2 regions of the Sphingomonas sp. PEI4 genome follow, and region 2 is predicted to be linked to the other one. Evidence: riboswitches for the same ligand, from Rfam matches in the RefSeq annotation. Region 2 holds a riboswitch; the other holds the start of a gene.
What was found. A riboswitch is a leader RNA that binds a small molecule or an ion and turns the genes downstream of it on or off. The one in region 2 is predicted to bind fluoride.
Positions count from the first base shown of each region.

Region 1: another riboswitch for fluoride. It lies ahead of AC1MLZ_RS24665 (voltage-gated chloride channel family protein); the one in region 2 lies ahead of AC1MLZ_RS25240 (voltage-gated chloride channel family protein).

Region 1 covers NZ_JBWXPI010000006.1:124,786-128,189, reverse strand. The annotation lists gene AC1MLZ_RS24675 (sulfite oxidase) at 1-596, shown strand, start outside; gene AC1MLZ_RS24670 (YidH family protein) at 596-1,036, shown strand; fluoride riboswitch at 1,277-1,353, shown strand; gene AC1MLZ_RS24665 (voltage-gated chloride channel family protein) at 1,377-2,741, shown strand; gene AC1MLZ_RS24660 (hypothetical protein) at 2,752-3,228, opposite strand; gene AC1MLZ_RS24655 (molybdopterin-dependent oxidoreductase) at 3,242-3,404, opposite strand, start outside.
Region 2 covers NZ_JBWXPI010000008.1:25,130-28,533, reverse strand. The annotation lists gene AC1MLZ_RS25245 (DUF190 domain-containing protein) at 143-526, opposite strand; gene AC1MLZ_RS25240 (voltage-gated chloride channel family protein) at 552-1,910, opposite strand; fluoride riboswitch at 1,934-2,010, opposite strand; gene AC1MLZ_RS25235 (DUF305 domain-containing protein) at 2,141-2,539, shown strand; gene AC1MLZ_RS25230 (YncE family protein) at 2,541-3,404, shown strand, end outside.

The DNA of each region.
Region 1 (3,404 bases), on a different replicon from region 2:
CACTAGAGCCTGACGTGCTGATCGCCTGGGCGATGAACGGCGAGGCGCTGGCCCCCGAACATGGCGCACCGCTGCGGCTCGTCGTGCCGGGTTATGCGGGCGTTCGTAGCGCCAAGTGGCTGACGCGCATCGAGGTGCGCGATCGCCCATCCGATGCGCCGATCCAGGCCAAGGACTATAAACTCTTTCCGGCATCGGTAGCGAAGGAGGACGCAGACTGGGATGAGGGCCTGACGATCGAGGAGATGCCGCTCAACGCTGCGATCTGCTCGCCCGTGGACGGCGGGCATGTCGGCGCCGGCGCGTGCGGAATCGCGGGCTATGCGATCGCCTTCGGCCGAGCGGTCTCTCGCGTCGAGGTCTCCGTCAATGGAGGCACCGACTGGCTGCAGGCGGAACTGACCACGGAACCCGATGCACCCTGGAGCTGGACACAGTGGCACGTCACGGTCGATCTGTCTCCCGGACTCCACGTCCTGGTCGTGCGCGCCGTCGACGGTGCCGGGCAGATGCAGCCCGAACGACCCGAGGCGATCTGGAACTTCGCCGGCTATCTCTCGACCGCTTGGCATCGCATCACCGTCACCGCCGGCTGATGAACGCGCCGCACGACGCCGATCGGGCCCATGCGAAGCTGGCGGAGAGCGCGAGCACGCTGAAGGACAGCGCAGTCCAGCAGGTGGACAGCGCTGATCGTCGCACGGAGCTTGCCGCAGACCGCACAATCCTCGCCGGTGAACGCACCTATGCCGCCTGGGTGCGTACCGGACTGGCGGCGCTCGCTTCCGGGATCGGCGCGCGCGCGCTGCTCAAGGACGTCGTGTTCCCGTGGCTGGCGACGGCGACCGGGACCATGCTGATCCTGTTCAGCGCCTTTTGCTTTGTCGCCGCGGTGTGGCGCGAGATGGGTGCCGGCGCCCCGCCGCCACGACCCGACATCAAGCGCCTGCCAGCGGCGTTGCTCCTGGTAATGAACGGGTTTCTTATGCTCGTGTCGCTGGCCGCGCTCGTCGGCATCTGGACGGCGCGCTCGTAGCGCAGCAGCGCTAACCACGCTACGGGCCGATCAGACCCGGCAGCGCATCGGCGGCTTTCGTGCGGTATCGCCCCTTGTGACGCAGCCCGAAAACGACGCGCGGGTCGAAACCGATCGGTCCCGCATGTAGCGTACCCGGGTCGGTCCATATAACGGGCTCAGATAGACCCTGGCGACTGACAGGTCCGAGCATTTGCCCGACCAACATGCCCATTGACGGTTGGGGCAAACGTCTCATAGATCGATCTCGGCACTGGATTTCTGCCGGGCAATTTGGCCGAACCGCTCTGACATGAGCTGATGATTCCTACTTGGCGCCGTCAGGCAGCAAGGAGGAATTGTGCGCGCTACCTTTCGCAATCTGGTCGACACGCTGAACGTTGCGGCATTCGTGCGCGATCGTCACGACCATGCGATCTCTGTCCTGCGCTGGGCGCTGATCCTGCTGCCCATGGCGGCACTCGTCGGGACGCTATGTGCGGCGTTCCTGTTGAGCCTCGATACCGTTACGCGACTGCGGTTCGCATCGCCCTGGCTGCTCTATCTGCTGCCGGTGGGCGGGTTCGTGGTCGGATTGCTCTACCATCTCACCGGGCGCTCGGTGGAGGGCGGCAACAACCTGATCGTGGAGCAGATCCACGAGCCTGGTGGCGGGGTGCCTCTGCGGATGGCGCCGCTCATCTTCTTCGGCACAGTGGTGACGCATCTTTTCGGTGGCTCGGCCGGACGTGAGGGCACCGCCGTCCAATTGGGCGGAAGCCTTGCCAGCGGTTTCGGCCGCGCGCTCCGCCTCGATGCGGGCGGCACGCGCATCCTGTTGATGACGGGTATCGCAGCCGGGTTCGGCGCGGTCTTCGGCACGCCGATCGCAGGCGCGGTCTTCGCGCTCGAAGTGCTGGCGATCGGCCGCGTCGAATACTCCGCGCTAGTGCCTTGCCTCGTTGCGGCGCTGGTCGGAGATTGGACGTGCCTCGCCTGGGGTATCCATCACGGTGTCTACCCGATCGGCGCGTCGATACCGGTCGATGCGCTGCTCGTGACGGAGGCAGGTGTTGCGGGGATCATATTCGGACTGGTTGGTCTGGCCTTCGCCGAAGCCAACCACCTGGTCGGGGGATGGCTCAAGCGGATTGTTCCCTATGGTCCGCTACGTCCAGTGATCGGCGGGGTCTTCGTTATCGCGCTCGTCTTCTTGTTCGGCACGCGCGACTATCTGGGCCTGGGTGTCCTGGCAGCGAGGCCCGACAGCCTTACCATCGCCAGCTTCTTCGGACCGGACACGCATCCGTGGAGTTGGGCGATCAAGCTCCTGTTTACCGTCGTTACGCTCGGCGCGGGTTTCAAAGGCGGTGAAGTCACGCCGTTGTTCTTCATCGGCGCAGCGCTCGGTAACGCGCTGGCGCCTTTCTTGGGCGTGCCGACGGGCCTGTTCGCCGCGATCGGCTTTGTCGCGGTCTTTGCCGGGGCCGCCAATACCCCGCTCGCCTGCACCTTCATGGGAATCGAACTGTTCGGCGCCGGCTATGCGGTGCCGATCGCCGTCGCCTGTTTCGTGGCCTATCTCTGCTCGGGCCACAACGGCATCTACCTGTCGCAGCGCGTTGCGATACCCAAGGTGCCCGCGAACGGCCTTGCCCCCAATGCAACACTGCGCGAGACACGTACACGCTGCACAGCACTTCGCGCGCAGAACCGCGTGTCGTGAGTTGATGGGCTTAGCCTGATCCCCCCGATACGTCGGGCGCAGCCTTCGGATCGGGGTCTTGCGCCTTGCCCTTCGCGGCACCCGGCTGCTTTGCGCTCATGGCGGTCAGATAAGCGACGATCGCCGGCACGTCAGCCTGTGCAACGGGAGCCTTGTAGACCTCGCGCATCTTGGTGACCTCCGCGGTCCACTGGTCGGAAGAGAGTGGCGGCTGGTTCAGCGCCATGCTCGCCGAATGACACGAGGTGCAGTTGGCGTTGATGACGTCCGCATGCGGACCAGCCGGATATTGCCCTTCGTCGGTCGGGAGATCGACCGAGGTGGACGCCAGCGAGAAGCCGCGCGCCGAAACGCTTGGCGGCGGTGGTGCGGCCGGGGCGGCAGGCGGCGGGGCTATGCGGCTGTTCGGGGCACCGATCGCAAGTAGCAGAACGACGGTCGCGCCGACGAACCCAAACGACAGCGTGCCGATGGAAGGCGTTTTCATGGGGGAGCGCTCCTCAGCCGACGACGATGTTGGTGGTTTCAATGTTGCCGCGCATGAACCCGCCCGGGTTCCAGATCGGCGTCATCGGCTGCGCGATGCCGGCGGTGTTCCAGCAGCGCGACATCAGCCTGGTCGGGCCCGCATGCGTGAGCGGCACCTGCGCGTCCCAGCGGCGG
Region 2 (3,404 bases):
GAGTCCCGTTATCCCATCTCAAACAGCGAATTTCGGGACTCATATTTCGGGAACATATTTTGGGAAAGCCCCGGCGGGCATACAGCGGATTTTTGTGTCGGTCACGGTCGTCCCGTTGGAGGTTCCTTTACGGGAACGCCGATCAGGCTCTGGTTAGCTCAGTTTTGCGCGTGATAGTCCAATGCTCCAGTCGTTTGTAGACGATCACCTTGTCGCCGATCAGATCTCCATGCCGGCGACAGAAGAGGTCGAGCTGATCGCGATCGCCGACCAGTTCGACACAGATCGTCAGATGCGGATCGGCAATTTCCGAGCCGTTCTCCCGGATCGGTTCGTGATTGCTGAAGCCGTAATGGGTATTTTGCGCGACGGCGTTGATGATGCCGTCCGCCTTCGCGGTGCGAATCAGCTCGCGATAGAGCGGCTTTGCCCCCCAGAAGCGACGCGGGCCGATCTTGTCGGACGGTTTCAGATAGATGCGCAGCATCCCGACTTCGCGGTGATGGACGGTGAAACGATTGGGCATGACGGGCTTTCGACAGGAAACAGGATCAGGCGCGCGTGCGCCGGCGAGAAGCGCGGTGCGTGCGGGCATCGCGCAGGGTCGCGTCGGGTGTGAGGTGTGCGGCAGGTACCTTTGGCACAGCGACGCGCTGCGACAGGTAGATGCCGTTGTGGCCTGAGCAGAGGTAGGCGACGAAGCACGCGACTGCGATCGGCACCGTATAGGCCGCGCCGAACAACTCGATCCCCATGAACGTGCAAGCCAGCGGTGTGTTGGCCGCGCCCGCGAACAGCGCGACGAAGCCGATCGCTGCGAATAGCCCCGACGGTACTCCGAACATCGGCGCGAGCGCATTGCCGAGCGCCGCGCCGATAAAGAACAGCGGCGTGACCTCGCCCCCCTTGAAGCCCGCGCTCAGGGTCACGACGGTAAAGAGCAGCTTCAGCGCCCAGCTCCACGAGTGCGTATCGGGACCAAAGAAGCTGGCGATGGTCAGGCTGTCCGGTGTCGCGGCGAGCGTACCCAGGCCAAGATAGTCGCGGGTTCCGAGCAGCCAGACCAGCGCAATCACGGCCAGCCCGCCGATAACGGGTCGTAGTGGGCCATAGGGGATCACGCGCTTCAACCATCCGCCCAGCGCGTGATTGGCCTCGGCAAAGGTCAGCCCGGTCAGACCGAAGGCAATGCCGGCGACACCGGCCTTGGCGACGAGCAGCGCGTCGACCGGCACCAGCGCATCGACATGGTAGACGCCGTGATGAATGCCCCAGGCAAGACAGGTCCAGTCACCGACCAGCGCCGCGACCAGGCATGGCACCAGCGCGCGATACTCGACCCGACCGATCGCCAGCACCTCCAGTGCAAAGACCGCGCCCGCAATCGGCGTCCCGAAGACCGCGCCGAACCCAGCCGCGATCCCGGTCATAAGGAGGGTGCGTGTCGCTTCCGCATCCAATCTGAGCGCGCGTCCAAACCCGCTGGCAAGACTGCCGCCCAACTGCACGGCGGTGCCTTCACGTCCCGCCGATCCCCCGAACAGATGTGTCACGACCGTGCCGAAGAAGATGAGCGGAGCCATGCGCAGCGGCACGCCGCCCCCCGGTTCGTGGATTTGCTCGACGATGAGGTTGTTGCCGCCTTCGACCGAGCGCCCTGTCAGATGGTAGAGCAGTCCGACCACGAACCCGCCGATCGGCAGCAGGTAGAGCAGCCAGGGAAAGGCGAAGCGAAGCCGGGTTACGGCGTCGAGGCTCCGCAGGAAGGCCGCGCAGAGCGTTCCCACCGCTGCGGCCATCGGGACCAGGATCAAAGCCCACCGCAGTACCGACGTGGCATGGGTGCGGCGATCGCGAATGAACGCTGCCATGTTGAACTGGTCATAGAGATTGCGAAATGTCGCGCGCACGATTCCTCCTTGCTGCCTTGCGGCGCCTGGTAGGAATCATCGGCCCTTGCGAGGGCGGTTCGACCGAATGGCCCGGCGGAAATCCATCGCCGTGCCTGCGCATATGCTGTCCGACCGCGACCCGGTCAACCAACCGCAGAAGCATGAGACTATCGTTTTGGTGAGGACCGATAAAATGGCTTTGGCCACGGAATAAACCCCGACGAGCATCGTCTACGCTTTCGAGACCGATGCGCTGGAGGCTTATGCGTAGACGAGATTGGATGCTGGGTCTGACGGCTTCGGCCCTACTTACCGGCGCAGTCGCGGCCGCCCCCGCCGATGGCTACGCTACCATGATGTCTGTCGCGATGGACCGGATGATGGCGGGCATGATGGTCAAGCCGTCCGGTGACGTCGACCGCGACTTCGTGGCGATGATGCTTCCGCATCATCAGGGTGCCATCGATATGGCGGTGGCGGAGCTGCGCTACGGCCATAACGAGCAGCTCAAGCGCATCGCGCAGGAAATCATCATCGATCAGCAGCAGGAGATCGCCGCCATGAAGCTGGCGATCGGCCAGCCGCTACCGCCTTCGACGCCAGCCCCGACGCAGGGCGGCGACCACCATAGCCCTATGGAGCACTGACATGATCCGGACCATCCTGCGCTCGGCCGCCTTGCTGATGAGCGCCGCACCGGGCCTCGCCATGGCCCAGCAGGCGCCGTGGAACGCTAAGGACATGCCCGTCAGCCACCGCGACCGCGTCTATGCGTCTGAACAATTCTCCAACACGGTGTCGGTGACCGACCCGGCCGACAACCGGCTGCTCGGCGTCATCAAACTCGGCGATCCCCAGCCGATGAACTTCTCCCCGCTCTACAAGGGACAGGTGCTGGTTCACGGCCTGGGCTTCTCGCCGGACGGGAAGACCTTGGCGGTCGTGTCGATCGGATCGAACGCCGTGTCGTGGATCGACACCGCCACCAACACCGTCAAGCACACGACCTATGTCGGGCGCAGTCCGCACGAGGCGTTCTTCACGCCGGACGGCAAGGAGGTGTGGGTCACGGTCCGCGGCGAGGATTATATCGCCGTGCTCGACCCCACGACGTACAAGGAGACGGGGCGCATCAAGACGCCCGGTGGTCCGGGCATGACGATCTTCTCTCCCGATGGCCGGTACGGCTATGTCTGCTCTTCGTTCAATCCGGTATTGGCTGTGTTCAATGTCGCGACCCACGCGCAGGTCGGACAGGTGGCGCAGCCAAGCCCCTTCTGCCCCAACATCGCCGCGACGCCGGACGGCAAGCAAGTGTGGTTTACGCTGAAGGACATCGGCAAGACGGTCGCATTCGATGCTCGGCCACCCTTCGCGATCCTGAAGGTGCTGGATACCGGGCCTATCACGAACCATGTCAATTTCGCCCGCACGGCCAAGGGGCAGTTCGCGTATGTGACGGTCGGCGGAGAGAATGTGGTCAAGGTGTTCCGCACGTCCGACTTCACGCCG